DNA from 3 places in the Sphingomonas sp. GC_Shp_6 genome. Region 2 is predicted to be linked to each of the others. Evidence: predicted binding sites of a transcription regulator. Region 2 holds the regulator's gene; each other region holds the start of a gene.
What was found. Region 2 encodes LexA, which represses DNA repair genes until DNA is damaged. Its sites were predicted from a motif close to GTTCCNCNCTTGTTCT; they were not measured.
Positions count from the first base shown of each region.

Region 1 (6,931 bases), on a different contig from region 2:
ACCAGGCGCCCCCCTGCCGCCACTTTCCGACCTGTGGCGGGTGCCAGTTGCAGCATCTGGACGACACCGCCTATGCCGCCTTCGTCGTCGACCGGATCGCGAGCGCGCTGGACGGGCAGGGGCTGGCCGCGCCGATCGCGCCCGCGCAGCTCTCGCCCCCGCGTACCCGCCGCCGCGCGACGCTCCATGCGGAGGGCAAGGGCGGGCAGGTGCGGATCGGGTTCGCCGAGGCGCGCAGCCACGCGATCGTCGATCTCGCCGAATGCCATGTCCTCGCGGCCGATCTCTTCGCGCTGGTCGCGCCGTTGCGCGGGCTGCTGAAGCGGCTGCGCTTCCGCCGGCGCGGCGAGGTCCATCTGACGCGCGCGGATCAGGGGCCGGACATCCTCGTCACCGGCCTTGCCGCCGAAGGGCTCGACGCGGCCGAAGCGATCATCGCCTTTTGCGAGCGCCACGCGGTCGCGCGCTTCGCGGTGGACGACGGGCAGGGGCCCGAGACGCGCTGGGAGCCCGAGGCGGTGACGATCACGCTGAGCGGCGTGGCCGTTCCGTTGCCGCACGCCGCGTTTCTTCAGGCCACCGAAGAGGGCGAGGCGGCGCTGGTCGCCGCGGTGCGCGAGGCGGTGGGGGGCGCCACCGTCGTCGCGGATCTGTTCGCCGGCCTCGGCACGTTCGCGCTCGCGCTGCCGGGCAAGATCTATGCGGCGGAGGGCGGCCGCGAAGCGACGATGGCGCTGAAGGCCGCCGCCGCGCGCGCCGGGCGGCTAGTCTTCCCCGAATATCGCGACCTCTACCGCCGCCCGCTGACCGTCGCCGAGCTCGATCGGTTCGGTGCGGTGGTGCTCGATCCGCCGCGCGCGGGTGCGCGCGAGCAGATGCCGGCACTGGCCGCGTCCGCCACCGGGGCGATCGCCTATGTCTCGTGCAACCCGGCGAGCTTCGCGCGCGATGCCCGGATGCTGGTCGAGGGCGGCTGGCGGATCGACTGGATCCGGCCGGTCGGCCAGTTCCGCTGGTCCACCCATGTGGAGCTGGCGGCGCGGTTCAGTAGATAGCGTCCACGAAGAACAGCCCGTCGGGCGGCGCGTTCAGCCCCAGCCGCGCCCGGTCGCGCGCCTGCAGCGCCGCGGCCATGTCGCCCACCGCCCAGCGCCCCATGCCGACGAGCGCGAGGCAGCCGACCATCGATCGCACCTGATGATGGAGGAACGACCGCGCCGCCGCGCGCACGATCACGCGGTCGCCGTCGCGAGTCACCGCCAGCCGGTCGAGCGTGCGCACCGGGCTGTCCGCCTGGCAATGCGCGGCGCGGAACGTGGTGAAGTCGTGGCGCCCGATCAGCGCGGTCGCGGCCTGCGCCATCGCCGCCGCGTCGAGCGGCTGCGGCACGCGCCACGCGAAGCCCGCATCGATCGCGAGCGGCGCGCGGCGGTTCGCGATTCTGTATTCATAGGCGCGGCCGACGCACGAGAAGCGCGCATGCCAGTCGTCGGCCACCACCACGCAATCGGTGACCGCGACGGGGGCGGGCCGGACGAGCGCGTTCAGCGCCTCCATCAGCCGGAACGGTGCCACCTCCGCCGTCAGATCCAGATGCGCGCGCATCGCCAGCGCGTGGACGCCCGCATCGGTGCGCCCGGCGGCGTGCACGGCGATCCGCTCGCCGGTCATCGCGAATGCCGCCTCCTCCAGCGCCTGCTGCACGCTGGGCGCGCTGGCCTGGCGTTGCCACCCGGCAAAGGGGCGGCCGTCATATTCGATCGTCAGCGCATAGCGCGTCAAAGCCGGGTGCCCGCCGGAATGGCGAAGCCGCGCAGCAGGTCCGCCGCGCTGGCGATGCCGCGGCCCGCGCGCTGCACCGTCACCGGCCGGATCGCGCCCGAGCCGCAGGCGATGGTGAGCCGGTCGTCGAGCACAATGCCCGCCGCACCCCCATCTTCCGTTCCCCGGCTAAGGCCGGGGTCCAGTGGGGATGAAGCGCCACCTCCGCCCAACGGGGCGCCGGCCTCCGCCGGGGAACGGTCAGGCTGTACCCCGACGATCTCCGCCGCCAGCACCTTCACCCGTTCCCCGCCGAATTCGAAAAACGCTCCCGGCACTGGCGCGAAGGCGCGGACCTGCCGCTCCACCGTTACGGCGTCCGCGGTGAAGTCCAGCCGCGCCTCCGCCTTGTCGATCTTGGCGGCATAGGTGACGCCGTCCTCTGGTTGCGCGATCGGCGGATAGGCATCGGGATTTGCCAGCACCGCGACCATCGCCTCGGCGCCCAGCCGCGCGAGTTCGTCGGTCAGCGCGCCCGCGGTCTTCCCCGCCACGGTCGTGCGCCGCTCCAGCCGCACCGGGCCGGTGTCGAGCCCGGCCTCCATCTGCATGATCCCCACGCCCGTCTCCGCATCGGCCGCCAGGATCGCGCGCTGCACCGGCGCCGCCCCGCGCCAGCGCGGCAGCAGCGAGCCATGGACGTTGAGGCAGCCGAGCCGCGGCGCCTCCAGCACCGCGCGCGGCAGGATCAGCCCATAGGCGGCCACCACGGCGACATCGGCATCCAGCGCCGCGAACGCGGCCTGCTCGTCGGGCGAACGCAGCCGCTCCGGCGTTCGCACCGGGATGCCCAGCGCCTCGGCGCGGCGCTGCACCGGGGAGGCCACCAGCTCGCGCCCGCGCCGCCCGCCCGGCCGCGGCGGCTGGCTATAGGCGGCCACCACCGAATGCCCGGCCGCGACGAGCGCGTCGAGCGTCGGCACCGCGAAGTCGGGCGTTCCCATGAAGATGATGCGCATCGCCCCCTCGAACACGCTGGCGGGCAGCCGCGCAACCCCCTATCTGTTCTCCGATGGCCTCCCCCGAGATCGAGACATTGACCCAGGCGCTCGCGCGTCTTCCCGGGCTCGGCCCGCGTTCGGCGCGGCGCGCGGTGCTCCATCTGCTCAAGAAGCGCGAGGGTGCCTTGGGGCCGTTGCTCGCCGCGCTCGCCGCAGTCGACGAACGGCTCGTCACCTGCACCACCTGCGGCAATGTCGATACCGCAAACCCGTGTGCGGTGTGCGCCGATCCGCGCCGCGACCAGCGGTCGCTCTGCGTGGTGGAGGAGGTGGCGGACCTGTGGGCGCTCGACCGTTCGCGGCTGTTCCCGGGGCGTTATCATGTGCTGGGCGGCCGGCTTTCCGCGCTGGAGGGCATCCGGCCCGAGGATCTCGCGATCGACGCGCTCGTCCGCCGGATCGAGGCGGGCGGGATCGACGAGGTGGTGCTCGCCATGAACGCCACGCTGGAAGGGCAGACGACGGCGCATTACATCGCCGACCGGATCGAGCGTTTCCCCATCCGTGTCACCCAGCTCGCGCACGGCCTGCCCGTCGGCGGCGAGCTCGATTATCTCGACGAGGGCACGCTGGCGCAGGCGCTCCGCGCCCGGCGCCCGGTGGCGTGAGCCCCGCTCGCTTGACGTCCTCCCTCTGCTTGACGCCGACGCCGCGCTTCCCCTAGCAGCGCGCGCATGGCCGTTCTTCCCATCGTCGAGATCCCCGATCCGCGCTTGCGTGCGCTCTCCCTCCCCGTCGAGACGGTGGACGACGATGTCCGCCGGCTGATCGCCGACATGACCGACACGATGTACGACGCCAAGGGGATCGGCCTCGCCGCGATCCAGGTGGGCGTCGCCAAGCGCGTCGTCGTCATCGATCTGCAGGAGCGCGAGGACGAGGAGGGCAAGCCCGTCCGCGATCCGCGCGCCTATGTGAACCCCGAGATCCTCGAGGTGAGCGAGGAGCTGTCGACCTATAACGAGGGCTGCCTGTCCATCCCCGAACAATATGCCGAGGTGGCGCGCCCGGCGCGCTGCCGCGTCCGCTGGCTGGACGGCACGGGCGAGTCCCGCGAGGAGGAGATGGACGGGCTGCTCGCCACCTGCATGCAGCACGAGATCGATCATTGCGACGGCGTGCTGTTCATCGACCATGTCTCGAAGCTGAAACGCGACATGTTGTTGAAAAAGCTGGCGAAGGCCCGCCGCCTGGGGTGATGGCGGGCGATCGGCAGGGCCTCATGAAAATGGCGCTGTTCTATCCCGATCGTTCGATCTATGTTCCGCCCATGTCCTGGCTTTTCCTCGTGCGTATCACCTTCGCCCACTTCGCCGGAGCCGGTCGGTGGAACTGATCCTCGTCGCGCTTCTCGCGCTTGCGATCGGCCTGCTCGCCGGCTGGCTGCTGGCCTCGCGCCGCGGCACCGCGCTCGCGAGCGAACTCGCCGTCGCACGCGCCCGGGCGGGCGATGCCGAACTGATGCGCACCGCCCGCGACGCCGTCGAGCGCGAACGCAACGCTGCCTTGCAGGAGCTGGCGAGCCTGCGCGCGCAGGGCGAGGCGCGCCACGCCGCGCACCAAGCCACGCTCGCCGAACTGAAGGAAGCGCGCGACGCCATGACCGCGCAGTTCGGCGCCGCCGCCGCCCGCGCGCTCGAAACCGCGCAGGCGCAGTTCCTCGAACGCGCCGAAGCCCGCTTCCGCCAGTCCGAAGAGGTGTCGGGCCAGAACCTCAAATCGATGCTCCAGCCGGTCAGCGACCGGCTTCAGCGCTACGAGGAGGCGGTCGGCAAGGTCGAGGCGGATCGCCGCGACGCGTTCGGCGATCTGAAGGGCCAGATCGAGCAGATGCGTATCGGCCAGGAGAAGGTGTCGAGCGAGGCCGCCAAGCTCGTCAACTCGCTGCGCAACGCCCCCAAGTCGCGCGGGCGCTGGGGCGAGCAGCAGTTGAAGAACGTGCTCGAGACCTGCGGCCTATCCGAACATACTGATTTCCAGACCGAGGTGAGCGTCGCGGTGGAGGACGGCCAGCGGCTGCGCCCCGACGCGATCGTCCGCGTGCCCGGCGGCCGCAGCCTGGTGATCGATGCCAAGGTGTCGCTCAACGCCTATCAGGACGCGTTCGGCGCAGTCGACGAGGAGGAGCGCGCACGCGGCCTGACCGCGCACGCCGCCTCGATGCGCGCACACGTCAACGGCCTCGGCAACAAGGCCTATTGGAACCAGTTCAAGGATGCGCCCGACTACGTCATCATGTTCGTGCCGGGCGAACATTTCCTCTCCGCCGCACTCGAACATGATCCCACCCTGTGGGATTTCGCCTTCGAAAAGCGCGTGCTGCTCGCCACCCCCACCAACCTGATCGCGATCGCGCGCACCGTCGATGCGGTATGGCGTCAGGAGAAGATGGCGAAACAGGCGCAGGATATCGGCGCGCTCGGCAAGGAGCTCTACGAGCGGCTGGCCAAGGCGGCGGGCGACCTGCGCAAGGTGGGCGGTGGCCTGACGAGCGCGGTCAACAATTACAACAGCTTCGTCAGCAGCTTCGAAAGCCGCACCCTGGTGACCGCGCGCAAGTTCCGCGACCTCAACATCGACACCGGCGCGCGCGAGATCGACGACGTCGCCCCGGTGGAGGCGCTGGCGCGCTATGGCGACGCACCGGCGCTGATCGCGGCGGGTGAGGGGGAGAGCTAGCGGGAGTGACCATGGACGGCGCCAGCGGGCAACGCGCCGATGGGGGCCCCATGTCGAATTGCAGTCCGATGACGTTACTTTGACCCGTTCGCCCTGAGCTTACCGAAGGGCCTATTCCGAATGCGACGGCGTGACTGCGAAAAGCCTGCTTCGACAAGCTCGGCACGAACGGATTCGTGCTCCGATCAAGCCAATGTCATCGCGCCCTAAACCAGATCCCGCGCCAGCACCTCATAGGCCATCACCGCCGTCGCGACGGCGGCGTTCAGGCTGTCGGCCTTGCCGTGCATGGGCAGCTTGACGAGCAGGTCGCAGGCGTCGGCATAGTCCGCCGGCATGCCCTGGGCCTCGTTGCCCGTCAGCAGAAAGGTGGGGGCGGCGTAACGCGCAGCGCGATAATCGGTGTTGGTCTGCAGGCTCAGCCCGACGAGCTGCCCCGCGCCACGGCGCAGCCACACGAGGAAGTCCTCCCAGCCACAGCGCACCACGGGCACGGTGAACAGTGCGCCCATGCTGGCGCGCACCGCTTCCACGCCGAACGGGTCGGCGCATTCGCCGATCAGGATCAGCGCGCCCGCGCCGACCGCATCGCCGGTGCGCAGGATCGTGCCGAGATTGCCCGGATCGCGCAGCCGCTCCGCCACCAGCCAGATCGCCGCGCGCGACCGGTCGAGATCGTCCAACGTACAGGCGAATTCGTCGAACACGCCGACCACCGCCTGTGGATTGTCCTTGCCCGAGAGCTGGGCGAGGATCGCGGGCGTCGTCTCGATCGCCTCGCCGTCGCTCGCCTCGACGGCCTTCACCAATTCCCACACCAGCGCATGGCCCGCGCTGGCGGCGGCATAGAACAGCACGCGCGGGACGCGCCCGGCCTCGCGCGCCTCGGTCAGGATGCGCAGCCCCTCGGCCAGGAACTGGCCCTGTTCGCGCCGGCCCTTCTTGTCGCGCAGCGCCCGCACGCGCTTGACGAGCGGGTTGGAATAGGCGGTGATCTCCCGCGGCATCGGCGCTCAATCCTCGCCGAACTTGGCTTCCACCAGATCGCACAGTGCGGTCACCGCGCCCTCGGCGCCATCGCCGTTCGCGCTGATCGTGATCGTGTCGCCCATCGCCGCGCCCAGCATCATCAGCCCCATGATCGACGTGCCGGTGACATGGCCCGAGCCGTCCTTCACGACGGTGATCTCGCAGGGCTGGGTGGCGGCAAGCGTGACGAACTTGGCGCTGGCGCGGGCGTGCAGGCCGCGGCGGTTGGTGATGCGGACCGCACGCGCGACGTCGCTCACGCCGCCGCCTCGCCCAGCACCTCGGAGGCGACGGAGATATATTTCCGCCCCGCCTCGCGCGCGGCGGCGACCGCATCGACCACCTTCATCGCCTTGCGCGCGGAGCCGAGCCGGATCAGCATCGGCAGGTTCATGCCCGCG
Region 1 is NZ_JALNUO010000003.1:105,113-112,043, reverse strand. Features, by position in the region: gene OXQ95_RS04910 (class I SAM-dependent RNA methyltransferase) at 1-1,055, shown strand, start outside; gene truA (tRNA pseudouridine(38-40) synthase TruA) at 1,045-1,782, opposite strand; gene fmt (methionyl-tRNA formyltransferase) at 1,779-2,780, opposite strand; gene recR (recombination mediator RecR) at 2,834-3,430, shown strand; gene def (peptide deformylase) at 3,497-4,021, shown strand; gene rmuC (DNA recombination protein RmuC) at 4,149-5,501, shown strand; gene OXQ95_RS04880 (RNA methyltransferase) at 5,708-6,508, opposite strand; gene OXQ95_RS04875 (HPr family phosphocarrier protein) at 6,515-6,790, opposite strand; gene OXQ95_RS04870 (PTS sugar transporter subunit IIA) at 6,787-6,931, opposite strand, start outside.
Region 1: a site for LexA is predicted at 4,084-4,099, ahead of rmuC (DNA recombination protein RmuC). Genes of this name have one in related genera too.

Region 2 (6,931 bases):
ATCAGCGGGATGTGCGCATAGACCGGCTCGGGCCAGCCCATCGCGCGGATGATGGGCAATTGGCGGAACGCGTTGTTGAGATGGTCGTCGCCGCGGATCACGTGAGTCACGCCCATGTCGTGATCGTCGACCACCACTGCCAGCATATAGGTGGGCGTGCCATCCGAACGCAGCAGGACGAGATCGTCCAGCTCGGCATTCTGCACAGTCACCGCGCCCTGCACGCGATCGACGATCGTCGTTGCGCCCTCGGTCGGTGCCTTCAGGCGGACCACATAGGGCGCGCCATCGGGCGCTGCGTTTGGCGCGCGGTCGCGCCAAGGGCTGCGGATGCGCAGCGGCTTCTTTGCCGCCTCCGCCTCGGCGCGCATCGCGGTCAGTTCGTCCTGGGTCATGTAGCAGCGATAGGCATGACCGTTCGCGACCATAGCATGCGCGACCTCGGCATGGCGCTCGGCACGCGCGGCCTGATAGACGGGCGGCTCGTCGGGCGCGAGGCCCAGCCAGTCCATGCCGTCGAGAATGGCGTCGATCGCCTCCTGCGTGGAGCGTTTGCGATCGGTGTCCTCGATCCGCAGCAGGAACTTGCCGCCGTTCGCGCGCGCATAGAGCCAGTTGAACAGCGCCGTGCGGCCGCCGCCCAGATGCAGATAGCCCGTCGGCGACGGCGCGAAGCGGGTGACGACCGCGGCGTTGGGGGCGGCGGCGGACGGGGCTCCGCCAATCCCGGTATCGGTATCGGTTGCGCTCAAGCGCGCCTACTCCCAGACTGTTTGATCGATGGCCTCTTTCGCCGCGGCAGCCCCTAGCATGCGCGTTTCGCGCCGACAATTCGGCGCGCGGGCGGGCGATGCGCTCGAACGCTGGCTGGAGGCGGAGCGCGACCAGCTCGCCTTGTGGGTGCCGGTCGCGATGGGGGCCGGGGTGGCGGCGTGGTACGCGCTGCCCGATGCGGCGGCATGGACGGCGGCGGTGCTGGCGATGCTCGGTCTCGGCCTCATGGCGTTGGCGGTCGGCCGGGGCGGGCGCGCGGCGCGGGCGGCGGCGATCGCGCTGTTGATGGCGGCCTTGGGGGCGATGCTGATCTGGGCGCGCGCGGAGCGTGTCGCCGCCCCGGTGCTCGGCGCGCCCGCCATCGCCAGCTTCGCCGGCATGGTGGAGCGCGTCGAGCCGCTGCCAGCGCGCGACCTCGTGCGGCTGACGCTGGCGCCGCGCGCCGGTGCGACGGGCGTGGACGGCGAACCGGTCGCGCTGCCGGCGCGCGTACGCGTGAACCTCGCCACCGCCGACGCGCCCCGGGGCGTGACGCCGGGCGCGGTGGTGGCGCTGCGTGCGCGGTTGATGCCGCCGGCCCCCCCGACCGTGCCCGGCGCCTATGATTTCGCGCAAGCCGCCTGGTTCGCGCGGATCGGCGCGACCGGGCGCGGCTTCGCGCCGGTGCGGCTGGTGGCGGCCGGGGCGCCGGGATCGGGGCTGCGCGCCAGCCTTTCGGCGCATATCGAATCGAAGATCCCCGGCAGCGCGGGCGGCATCGCCTCCGCACTCGCGACCGGCGACATGGGCGCGATCACGCAGGACGATTCGGATGCGATGCGTAAGGCTGGGCTGGCGCATCTGCTCTCGGTGAGTGGGTTGCACATCACCGCCGCGGTGGCGGCGACGATGCTGATCGTGATGCGGCTGCTCGCGCTCAGCCCGACGCTGGCGCTGCGCGTCCGACTGCCGATGATCGCGGCGCTGGCGGGCGCGGCGGCGGCAATCGGCTATACGCTGCTCACCGGCGCGGAGGTGCCGACGATCCGGTCCTGCGTGGCGGCCTTGCTGGTGCTGGCGGCGTTCGCGCTCGGGCGGCAAGCGATGACGCTGCGGCTCGTCGCGACTGGGGCGGTGGTGGTGCTGCTCGCCTGGCCCGAGGCGGTGGCGGGACCGAGCTTCCAATTGTCGTTCGCCGCGGTCACGGCGATCATGGCGCTGCACGAACATCCGCGCATCCACGCGCTGTTCGGCCCGCACGAGGAGGCGCGGGGACGGCGGATGCTGCGCGAGGGCGGATCGCTGCTGCTTACCGGGCTGGTGGTCGAACTCGCGCTGATGCCGATCGCGGTGTTTCACTTCCATAAGGAGGGGGTGTACGGCGCGATCGTCAATCTGGTCGCGATCCCGCTGACCACCTTCGTCGTCATGCCGCTGGAGGCGCTGGCGCTGCTGTTCGACGGGGTGGGGCTGGGCGCGCCCTGGTGGTGGCTGACGGCGCGGTCGCTCGATCTGCTGCTGTGGATGGCGCGCGCCACCGCGGCGGCGCCGGGATCGGTCGCAGCCCTGCCGGCGATGCCGACCGGCGCCTATGCGCTGACGATCGTCGGCGGCTTGTGGATCGCGCTGTGGCGGACGCGGGTGCGGCGTCTAGGCGTCATCCCGCTTGCGATCGGCGCGCTCTGGGCGGTCACGACGCCCGCGCCCGATCTGCTGGTCACCGGCGACGGACGCCATGTCGCGATGCGCACGCCGGAGGGCGGCCTCGCGCTGCTGCGCGACCGCACCGGCGACTATACCGCGACGACGCTCGGCGAGAATGGCGGCGTGCTGGGGCTGCCCGAATTGCTGTCCGATCGGAACGACGCCCGGTGCAGCCGCGACGCCTGCATCGCCGATCGTGTGGCGGCCGGCCGCCACTGGCGCATCCTCGCGACACGCAGCGGCTATCGGCTGGAGGCGCCCGAGCTGATCGCGGCGTGCGCGACGGCGGACATCGCGATCAGCGAGCGCTGGTTGCCCAAGGCGTGCCGCCCGCGCTGGCTGAAGCTCGACAAGCCAGTGCTCGTGAAAACCGGCGGCGTGGCGATCACGCTTGGGCGCGGGGTCATGACCGTCCGCGATCCCGCCGATCGCCACCCCTGGCGCGATGCGCCGACGCTTACGGTCGTGCGCCGGGACCGTTGGCCCGCACGGCACGGCTGGCGTGTCAGCGATCCGCGCGCCCGCGAAGGCCGTTCGCCTCAATCGTAGCGGCGCAGGATCCCGGACAGTTTGCCCTGTACGCGCACCTGCGCGGGCGCATAGCGCTGCGGATCATAGGCGCGATTTGCCGGGTCGAGCCGGACCATCGCGCCCTCGCGACGGAAATATTTGAGCGTCGCCTCGCTGTCCTCGATCAGCGCGACCACGATCTCGCCGTCACGCGCCGTCTCGGTGCGGCGGATGAGCGCGTAATCGCCGTCGAGGATCCCCGCCTCGACCATCGAATCGCCCGAGACTTCGAGTGCATAATGTTCGCCCGAGCCCAGTAGCGCTGCGGGCACCGCGAGCATCGAACTGCCCTCGAACGCCTCGATCGGCACACCGGCCGCGATCCGGCCGTGGAGCGGGATCTCGATCACGTCGTTGGCGGCCTGCGGCACCGGCTTCAGCTCGGGCGCCTTGGCGGGCTTGGTCGCCGCCTTCTTCTCCGGCCGTTCGGGCATGCGTAGCACCTCGAGCGCGCGCGCACGGTTCGGCAGGCGGCGGATGAAGTTGCGCTCCTCGAGTGCCGAGATCAGCCGGTGAACGCCCGATTTCGATTTCAGGTCGAGCGCCTCCTTCATCTCCTCGAACGACGGAGAGACGCCCGTTTCGTTCAGGCGATCGTTGATGAAGCAGACGAGCTCGTGCTGTTTGCGCGTGAGCATGGCGATCCTCCGTCCAGAACAGACGTCGAACTTATACGGAACATAAAAATTGCCGTCAAGCGATGACGAGGATTTCCGCCGAGTCGCCGGCGCGGGCCGCGGGGGCATTCGCCGCGCGCACGATCAGGCAGTTCGCGCGCGCCAGCGTCAGCAGCATCGAACTGTCCTGGATCGACGACGCGTAGGCGAGCCCGTCGCGAAGCTGTCCGCGCAGATAATCGGTGCGCGCGTTGTTGGCCGGCAGATCCTCGCCGAGCGTCGTGCGAACGGTGGGCGGAAAGGGATCGGCCGCCCCGGCCAGATGCGCGACGAGCGGCTTCACGAACAGCACCGCGGTGACGAACGCCGAAACGGGATTGCCCGGCAGCCCGAGCAGCACGGCGTCGCCCAGCCGCCCCGCCATCATCGGCTTGCCGGGGCGAAGCGCGATCCGCCAAAAATCGATCGTTCCGCCCGCCGCCTCCAGCGCGGGGCGGACGAGATCGTGATCGCCGACCGACGCGCCGCCGGTGGTGACGAGCAGATCCGCTTCGACCGAGGCGAACGCATCGCGCAGCGCGTCGAGCCGATCGGGCAGGATGCCGAGATCGATCACATCGACGGGCAGGTCCGCCAGCATCGCAGCGAGCATCGCGCCGTTCGACTCGGGCAATTGCAGCCCCGTAAGCGTCGATCCCGGCGGCACGAGTTCGTCGCCCGTCGCCGCTACCGCCACGCGGACCCGGCGCCTTACGTGCAAAATGCCGCGGCCGCTCGTCGCCGCCACCGCGATCCGCGCGGGCGTCAGCCGCTCGCCCGCCGCCACGAGCCGGTCGCCGATGGTGAAATCCAGGCCCTTGCGCCGCGTGTTGCGCCCTTCGGTCATCGGGCCTTCGCCGTCGAGCATCACCCGGTCGCCGTCGCGCGCGGCCTCTTCCTGGATCAGCACGGTGTCCGCGCCTTCGGGCATGCCGGCGCCGGTGAAGATCCGCACCGTCTCGCCCGCGCCGACATGGCCGGCAAAGGGCCGCCCCGCCGCGCTTTCCCCGATCAGCCGCCAGGGGCCGTGCCGGTCCGCGAACCGGATCGCATAGCCGTCCATGGCGGACAGATCGGCTGCCGGCTGGGTGCGCAGCGCGGTCACGTCCTCCGCCGCCCAGCGGCCCGCTGCCTCGCGCAAGCCGACGCGTTCGGTGGGTAGGCGCGGCGACAGGGCGAAGAGCCGCGCCTGCGCCTCGGCGACGGGGACGAGCGTCACGCCTGCCAGTGCCCGGACTTGCCGCCGCGCTTGGCCAGCAGACGGACGCCGTCGATCGTCATCGCCTTGTCCAGCGCCTTGGCCATGTCGTACACCGTCAGCAGCGCGACCGAGACGGCGGTGAGCGCCTCCATCTCGACCCCGGTCTTGCCGTCCGTCGCCGCGGTCGCGGTCGCGGTGACGCCGCCGTCGTCGAGCGCGAGATCGATCGACACGCGGGTGAGAGGCAGCGGGTGGCAGAGTGGCACGAGGTCGCTGGTGCGCTTGGCGGCCATGATGCCGGCGACTCGCGCCACCGCGAGCACGTCGCCCTTCTTCACCGCGCCCGCCGCGATTGCCGCGGCGGCGTCGCGTGCCATGGAGATCCGTCCGGTCGCCACCGCCTCGCGCGCGGTGGCCGCCTTGGCGCCGACATCGACCATATGCGCGGCGCCGTCGGCGTCGAGATGCGTCAGGCCGGTCATCCGATCAGCGCGCGCGTGGCCGCCTCGACATCGTCGGCACGCATCAGCGCTTCGCCGACCAAGAAACAATGGATGCCGTGCGCGGCCATCGCGTCGAGATCGGCGCGGGTGGTGAGACCGCTTTCGGCGACGAAGGTGCAATCCTTGGGCGCATGGCGAACGAGATCATAGGTGCGCGCGAAATCGACGCTGAAGTCGCGCAGATCGCGGTTGTTCACGCCGATCAGCCGCGATTTGAGCTTCAGTGCGCGCTCCAGTTCGCGCGCGTTATGCACCTCGACCAGTATGTCGAGATGGCATTCGCGTGCCGAGGCCTCGATCTCCGCCAGCACGCCGTCATCGAGCGCGGCGACGATCAGTAGGATCGCGTCCGCGCCGAGCCCGCGCGATTCGGTCGCTTGCCAGGGATCGACCATGAAGTCCTTGCGGATCACCGGCAGCGAACAGGCGGCGCGCGCCTCGACCAGATCGGTGTCGCAGCCCTTGAACCATTCCTCGTCGGTCAGCACCGACAGGCACGCGGCGCCCCCGGCCTCATAGGCGCGGGCATGCGCGGGCGGATCGAAATCGCTGCGGATCAGGCCCTTGGAGGGACTCGCGCGCTTGATCTCGGCGATGAGCGCCGGGCCGGACTTCGCATCGAGCGCGGCGCGAAAGCCGCGCACCGGGGTGGCGGCGGCGATCCGCTCGTCGAGCACCGACAGCGGCGTCGTCGCCTTACGCGCGGCCACTTCGGCGCGCTTCGTCTCGAGGATTCGTTGCAGCATGTTCATCGGTAGGCGATCCATCGCTCGAGCAGCGCAAGCGCCGCCCCGTCATCCAACGCCGCGCCTGCGGCTTCGGCTCCGGCGGCCAGCGAGCCGCTGTGCCCCGCCACCATCAATCCCGCCGCGGCATTCAGCAGCACCGCGTCGCGGTATGCGCCGCGCTCCCCCTCCAGCAGCCGGCGGAGGGCCGCGGCGTTATAGGCCGGATCGCCACCGCGGATCGCAGCAATCGGGGTGCGGGGCAGGCCGGCATCCTCGGGCGCGACGCGTGCGGGCAAGGCGACGCGACCGACCGCGCGGACGACGCTGGGGCCGGCGGCCGACAATTCGTCCAGCCCCTCCTCGCCCGAAACGACCAAGGCCGCCTCGGTGCCGAGCTGTTCGAGCGCGTCGGCATAGACGGCCACGTAATCGGGCCGCGCGATCCCGATCAGCTGGCGCGTGACGCCCGCTGGATTGGCGAGCGGGCCCATCAGGTTGAAGATCGTCCGCCGCCCGATGCGTATGCGGATGGGGGTGATGCGCGCCATCGCCGGATGGTGGTTGGCCGCGAACAGGAACGCGATGCCGATGGCGTGGAGGCTCGCCTCGGCCGAAGCGCCGGCGCGTTCCATGTCGAGGCCGAGCGCCTCCAGGGTGTCCGCGGCGCCCGCCTTGCTGGAGGCGGCGCGGTTGCCATGCTTGGCCACCGGCACGCCGCATGCCGCGACGACGAGGCTGACCGCGGTGGAAACGTTCAGCGTGTGATGACCGTCGCCGCCGGTGCCGCACACGTCGATCGTGCCGGCGGGCGCCGTG
Region 2 is NZ_JALNUO010000004.1:207,384-214,314, reverse strand. Features, by position in the region: gene gltX (glutamate--tRNA ligase) at 1-725, opposite strand, end outside; gene OXQ95_RS07340 (ComEC/Rec2 family competence protein) at 811-3,006, shown strand; gene lexA (transcriptional repressor LexA) at 2,997-3,665, opposite strand; gene glp (gephyrin-like molybdotransferase Glp) at 3,721-4,902, opposite strand; gene moaC (cyclic pyranopterin monophosphate synthase MoaC) at 4,899-5,366, opposite strand; gene trpC (indole-3-glycerol phosphate synthase TrpC) at 5,363-6,139, opposite strand; gene trpD (anthranilate phosphoribosyltransferase) at 6,136-6,931, opposite strand, start outside.

Region 3 (6,931 bases), on a different contig from region 2:
TCATGTCGAGCACGTCGGCGATGCTGTGGCCCTTGAACTTCACCTCCAGCGTCTCGCGGTTGTAGCGCGCGCCGTGGCACACGTCGCACGTCACATAGACGTCGGGCAGGAAGTGCATCTCGATCTTCAGCACGCCGTCGCCCTGGCACGCCTCGCACCGGCCGCCCTTCACGTTGAAGCTGAAGCGGCCGGGCTTGTAGCCGCGCGCGTTCGATTCCGGCAGCCCGGCGAACCAGTCGCGGATCAGCGTGAAGCTGCCGGTATAGGTCGCCGGGTTGCTGCGCGGGGTGCGGCCGATCGGCGACTGATCGATGTCGATCACCTTGTCGAGATATTGCAGGCCGGTGATCCTGTCGTGCTTGCCCTGCTGGATGCGCGCGCCGTTCAGCTCGCGCGCGGCGGCGGCATAGAGCGTGTCGATCGTGAAGCTCGACTTGCCGCTGCCCGACACGCCGGTGATGCAGGTGAAGGTGCCCAAGGGAATGCTGGCGGTGACGCCGCGCAGATTGTTGGCCACCGCATTGTGGACGGTGAGCTTCTTGCCATTGCCCTTGCGGCGCTTGGCCGGCACCGGCACCTTGCGCACGCCGTTCAGATAATCGGCGGTGATGCTGGTCTTGGATTTGAGCAGCTGCTTCAGCGTGCCCTGCGCGACGACCGCGCCGCCGTGCACGCCGGCGCCCGGCCCCATGTCGATGATGTAATCCGCGGTGCGGATCGCATCCTCGTCATGCTCGACCACCAGCACGGTGTTGCCGAGATCGCGCAAGCGCCGGAGCGTGGCGAGCAGCATGTCGTTGTCGCGCTGGTGAAGCCCGATGCTCGGCTCGTCGAGCACGTAGAGCACGCCCGACAGGCCGGAGCCGATCTGGCTGGCGAGGCGGATGCGCTGCGATTCGCCGCCGCTCAGCGTGCCCGAGGTGCGATCGAGGTTGAGATAATCGAGCCCGACATTGTTGAGGAAGCCGAGCCGCTCGACGATCTCCTTCAGGATGCGCTCGGCGATCGCGTTCTGCTGGTCGCCCAGATGCTGCGGCAGATCGGTGAAGAAGGCGAGCGCGTCGACCACCGACAGATGCGTGGCATAGGCGATGTCCTTCATCGCGATCTTCACCGCCAGCGCCTCGGGCTTGAGGCGCGCGCCGTGGCACACCTCGCAGGGTGCTGCGGACTGGTACTTCGCCAGCTCCTCGCGCATCCACGCGCTCTCGGTCTGGAGCATGCGGCGGTTGAGATTGCCGATCACGCCCTCGAAGGGCTTGGAAACGTCGTACTTCTTCTTGCCGTCGATGAAGGTCAGCGTGACGGGCTTGCCCTTGGAGCCGTGGAGGATGGTGCGGCGCACCTCCTCGGGCAGCTCGGCCCACGGCGTCTCGAGCGAAAAGGCGAATTCGCGCGCCAGGCTGCCCAGCACCTGCATGTAATAGGGGCTGGGCGGATTGGATTTCGCCCAGGGCACCACCGCGCCCTTCTTGATCGACAGGCCGTGATTGGGCACGACGAGGTCCTCGTCGAACAGCAGCTTCTCGCCGAGGCCGTCACAGGCCGGGCACGCCCCCTGCGGCGCGTTGAAGCTGAACAGCCGGGGCTCGATCTCGCTGATCGTGAAGCCGCTGACCGGGCAGGCGAATTTCTCGCTGAACACGATGCGGCCGGGCGGCGCATGATCGCCCAGCACTTCGGATTTGGGGGTATGCGCCTCGACCGGATCGGCGGGATCGACATAGGCCAGCCCCTCGGCCAGCTTCAGCGCGGTCTCGAAGCTTTCCGCCAGCCGGGTCGCGATGTCGCCGCCCGTCACGAGGCGGTCGACCACCACCTCGATGTCGTGCTTGTATTTCTTGTCGAGCGCGGGCGCCTCGTCGATCTCGTGGATCTGCCCGTCGATCCGCACGCGGGTGAAGCCCGCCTTCTGCCATTCCTGCAGCTCCTTGCGGTATTCGCCCTTGCGGCCGCGCACGACGGGCGCGAGCAGGTACAGCCGCGTGCCCTCGGGCAGCGCCAGCACGCGGTCGACCATCTGGCTGACGGTCTGCGCGGCGATCGGCTCGCCGGTGGCGGGGCTGTAGGGCACGCCGACGCGCGCCCAGAGCAGGCGCATATAGTCGTAGATCTCGGTGACGGTCGCCACCGTGGAGCGCGGGTTGCGGCTCGTGGTCTTCTGCTCGATCGAGATGGCGGGGGAGAGCCCCTCGATATGATCGACATCGGGCTTCTGCATCAGTTCGAGGAACTGGCGCGCATAGGCCGACAGGCTCTCGACATAGCGCCGCTGGCCCTCGGCATAGATGGTGTCGAAGGCGAGGCTCGACTTGCCCGACCCCGACAGGCCGGTGATGACCGTCAGCGTGTCGCGGGGGATGTCGATATCGACGTCCTTGAGGTTGTGCTCGCGCGCGCCGCGGACGGAGATCTTGGTCAGGGACATGGACGAGTTCTACTTCTGTTCTGCAGGGAGCGCCAGAGGGCGGATCGGGCCGGGGGACGAGATAGGAACACGAACGTCGCCCCGCCACCATGGTTGCGCGCCGGGGTCGAAGCCCCGCTGGTTGAAGGTGGGCGATCGTGTATTATCTGTCTGATACACGAAAGGACGCGACCATGGCCAAGACGACGAAGATCCCCAAGCGCATCGCCGGGGTGAAGCTGCCCAAGGACCTGCGCAAGGCCGGCAACGCGCTGATCGAGCGCGCGCAGAGCCCCGAAGGACGGCAGGTGCTGACCGCCGGCCTCGCTATGGCCGCGACCGCCGCCACCGCCGCGCTCGCCAAGCGCGCGCAGACCCCGCCCGAGTCCGCGCGCCCCGCCCCCGAAGCCCCCGACGCCCCGCCCCAGGGCACGCAGAGCGCACCGGATCCGCAGGCGATGGCCGACGCCTTCATGGGCGCCGCCGAACGCGCGCTGGGGCAGTTTTTCGGGAAGCGGGTGTAGAACCCGATCCATCTGTCCGTTACCCCGGCCCGTCGATCGGCTACATGGCTCCGGAAGGGGGGGGACGGGACATGACGGCAGGCGGAGCAGTGCGGAACGGGTTGACGCGATGGGCGGTCATGACGCTGGCCATGATCCTCCTGTCCGTGGCCTCGTCGGGAAGCCGGGCGGCGCCGCCATCTGCGCAACGGCTTTCCCCTTCCGGCAAGTGGGTAGTCGCCTTCGACGATGACATGTGCACTGCGGCCCGCCAGTTCGGCGAAGGGCGTGACGAGATCACCATCGTATTCCGTCCCTTCCCCACCCAGCAAAACATGGAGGTGGTCGTCCTGGAACCCGGTCGCGGCACCGAGGACAGCCGTAGGGGGCGGGCCCAGATCGCCATCGATCCCGGCAATGTGAATGCGACCGCGTTCTATGAAAGCTTCGGCGTCGGCGATCATCGGCTCATCACGCATATCCACGGCGAGCGTGCGTGGCTGACTGCCTTGGCGAAGGCTTCCACGATCACGATCACGATCGGCAACAAGACCCGAACGGCGATGCTGACGTCGACCGGATTCCTGATGGCGACGCTCCATAGGTGCGAGGTTCAACTGCTCACCAACTGGGGCGTTGATCCGGCGCTGTTCTTCGACGCCGACCCGCCGACGCCGGTCGAGGGCAATCCTGGACGATGGTTCGGGCCGGACAGCTATCCGGTCGAGGCAATGCACGCCCGTGAGCAGGGTCGCGTCATCGCGCTGCTGGCCATCGACGTGACCGGGCAGGTTACCAATTGCCGCGTGGTCACGTCATCGCGATCCCGATCGCTGGACGCCGCCACCTGCGAGATCGCGAAGCGGATCCGCTACACTCCGTCACACGATACGGGCGGCAAGGCCATCGCAAGCTGGTCGATCCTGCCGGTCGTCTGGCAATTGCCTTAATCTAGAGCGTTTTCGACCAGCACGAACGGCGTGAGTCTGGTTGGTCAAAAGTTGCTTTGGCGGCGGTCACCTGCCGCGCTGGCACGTCGGGTTCGCCTTGCCCCGCCACGCGAGCGACGCGCGGTTCAGCGCCGCCATGTCCGCCTCGCCCGCCACCGCCGCCTCACCGAGCGCGATGGCGCGGGCCAAGGCGGCCGCGTCGGCATGCGCATAGGCCGGGCGGCGCGCGACATGATCGTACCAGCAGCCGCCGAACGCATGGTCGAGCAGGATGCGCTGGAAGCAATGATCCGCGCGCACCGGCCAGCCGCGCGGGGCCGCGAGCGCGGGGAGCGTGACGCGCGTGAGATGAAGCCACGCCGTCTCGAGTGCGGCGCGGGCGGGATCAGGGGACGGCATGCGCGGTGCTCCACGGATGGGAAGCCGTCATGGGAGCAAGTCCCATGACCTCGGACGCGGCTTTGGGCCGCGCAGGCCGGTCTGACCGCTGCTTGGCTCGACCGTAGCTTCGCTACGACCTCGCCCGGTCAGACGTGGATCGGCTTGCCCGTCACCGCCATCGCGGCTTCCTTCATCGCCTCGGCATGCGTCGGATGCGCGTGGCAGGTGTAAGCGATGTCCTCGCTGGTCGCGCCGAACTCCATCGCGATCGCGGCTTCCGCGATCATCGTGCCGGCGAGGCTGGCGACGATCCACACGCCCAGCACGCGGTCCGACTTGGCGTCCGCGATCACCTTCACGAAGCCGTCGGTGTCGCGGTTGGTCTTCGCACGGCTGTTGGCGACCATCGGGAACTTGCCGACCTTCACGTCGCCCTTTTCGCGCGCGGCCTCCTCGGTCATGCCGACGCCCGCGATCTCGGGCATGGTGTAGACGACGCTCGGGATCACGTCCTCGTTCACGATGCCGGTCTGGCCGGCGATGTTCTCGGCCACCGCGACGCCCTCGTCCTCCGCCTTGTGCGCGAGCATCAGGCCGGGGATGCAGTCGCCGATCGCCCACACGCCGTCGACGGCGGTGCGGAAGCTGTGATCGGTCGCAATCTGGCCGCGGGCGTTGGGCTCCAACCCGATCGCGGCGAGGTTCAGCCCGTCGAGATTGGGCTTGCGGCCGATCGCCACCAGCACCGCATCGGCCTGAAGCGTCTCGCCCGTGCCGCCGGCCGCGGGCTCGACCTGAACCGAGGCGCGTTCGCCCTGGACGGTGACGCCGGTCACCTTGGTGCCGGTCTTCAATTCCATGCCCTGCTTCTTGAACAGCTTGGCGCTTTCCTTGCGGACCTCGCCGTCGAAGCCCGGCAGGATCTGGTCGAGATATTCGACCACGGTCACCCTGGCGCCCAGACGCCGCCAGACCGAACCCAGCTCCAGCCCGATCACGCCGCCGCCGATCACCACCAGATGCTCGGGCACCTTGGGCAGCGCCAGCGCGCCGGTGCTGTCCACCACGACCTGCTGGTCGATCTCCACCCCCGGCAGCGGCGTGACGCTGGAGCCGGTCGCGATGACGATGTTCTTCGCGGTCACGGTCTGGCCCGCCACCTCGACGCTGTGCGCGTCCTTGAAGGCGGCGCGGCCCTTCAGCCACGTCACCTTGTTCTTCTTGAACAGGAATTCGATGCCGCCGGTCAGCTCCTTGACGGCCTTCGCCTTTTCGGCGTGCATCTGGTCGAGGTTGAGCGTCGCGCCCTGGATCTCGATGCCGAACTTGGCGAGATGGCCGCTGCTGGCCTCCTCGAAGATCTCGGACGCATGGAGCAGCGCCTTGGACGGGATGCAGCCGACGTTGAGGCACGTGCCGCCCAGAGTCTCGCGGCTTTCCGCGCACGCGGTGCGCAGGCCCAGCTGCGCCGCGCGGATCGCCGCGACGTAACCGCCCGGGCCCGAGCCGATCACGAGGACGTCATAATCGTAGGTTTCGTCGGCCATTTTCATCTCCGTTCCCCGGCGGAGGCCGGGGCCCAGTTGCGGGACGGCATGTAATGATCGCCGCGCCCGTTTACATCGGCCTTCCCCACTGGGCCCCGGCCTCCGCCGGGGAACAGGCCATCTCGGTTGCTTACAGGTCGATCAGGATCCGCGTCGGGTCCTCGATCGCGTTCTTCAGCGCGACGAGGAAGGTAACCGCCTCGCGGCCGTCGATCAGGCGGTGATCGTAGCTGAGCGCCAGATACATCATCGGGCGGATCACCACCTGGCCGTTCACCGCGACCGGGCGTTCGTCGATGCGGTGGAGGCCGAGCACCGCGGACTGCGGCGGGTTGATGATCGGGGTGGACATCAGCGAACCGAAGACGCCGCCGTTCGAGATGGTGAAGGTGCCGCCCTTCATCTCGTCCATCTTCAGCGTGCCGTCCTTGGCGCGGCGGCCGAAATCGCCGATCGTCTTCTCGACCTGCGCGACGCTCATCCGGTCGGCATCGCGGATGACGGGAACGACGAGACCGCCGGGCGACGAGACCGCCACCGAAATGTCGGCATAGTCGTGATAGACGATGTCGTCGCCGTCGATCGAGGCGTTGACGCTCGGGATGTCCTTCAGCGCCATCGTCGCGGCCTTCACGAAGAAGCCCATGAAGCCGAGCCGTACGCCGTGCTTCTTCTCGAACAGATCCTTGTACTTCGCGCGCGCGGCGATCACCGCGGTCATGTCGACGTCGTTGAACGTCGTGAGCATCGCGGCGGTGTTCTGTGCCTCCTTCAGGCGCTTGGCGATCGTCTGGCGCAGCCGCGTCATGCGGACGCGCTCTTCCTTGCGGCCCGACGGCGCGGGGGCCGCAGCCGAGGGCGCGGGCGCGGCAGCCGCCGCAGGCGCGGGCTTCGATGCGGCGGCGACGACATCGTCCTTGGTGATCCGCCCGTCGCGGCCCGAGCCCTTCACGGTCGACGGATCGACGCCGTGTTCCAGCACTGCGCGCCGCACCGAGGGCGACAGCGCCGCCGGCGAATCGCTCGCCGGCGCCTCGCCACTGCGCTCGCGGGGCTGCTCGCCGGGACCGGGGCCGGTGCCGTCCTTCGCCTTGTCCGCCATGTCGGCGTTGCCGGTGGTCGCCCCTGCCTGCGGGGCTGCGG
Region 3 is NZ_JALNUO010000012.1:95,486-102,416, reverse strand. Features, by position in the region: gene uvrA (excinuclease ABC subunit UvrA) at 1-2,428, opposite strand, end outside; gene OXQ95_RS13905 (hypothetical protein) at 2,602-2,931, shown strand; gene OXQ95_RS13900 (energy transducer TonB) at 3,051-3,860, shown strand; gene OXQ95_RS13895 (GCN5-related N-acetyltransferase) at 3,927-4,259, opposite strand; gene lpdA (dihydrolipoyl dehydrogenase) at 4,388-5,788, opposite strand; gene odhB (2-oxoglutarate dehydrogenase complex dihydrolipoyllysine-residue succinyltransferase) at 5,919-6,931, opposite strand, start outside.
Region 3: a site for LexA is predicted at 2,435-2,450, ahead of uvrA (excinuclease ABC subunit UvrA). Genes of this name have one in related genera too.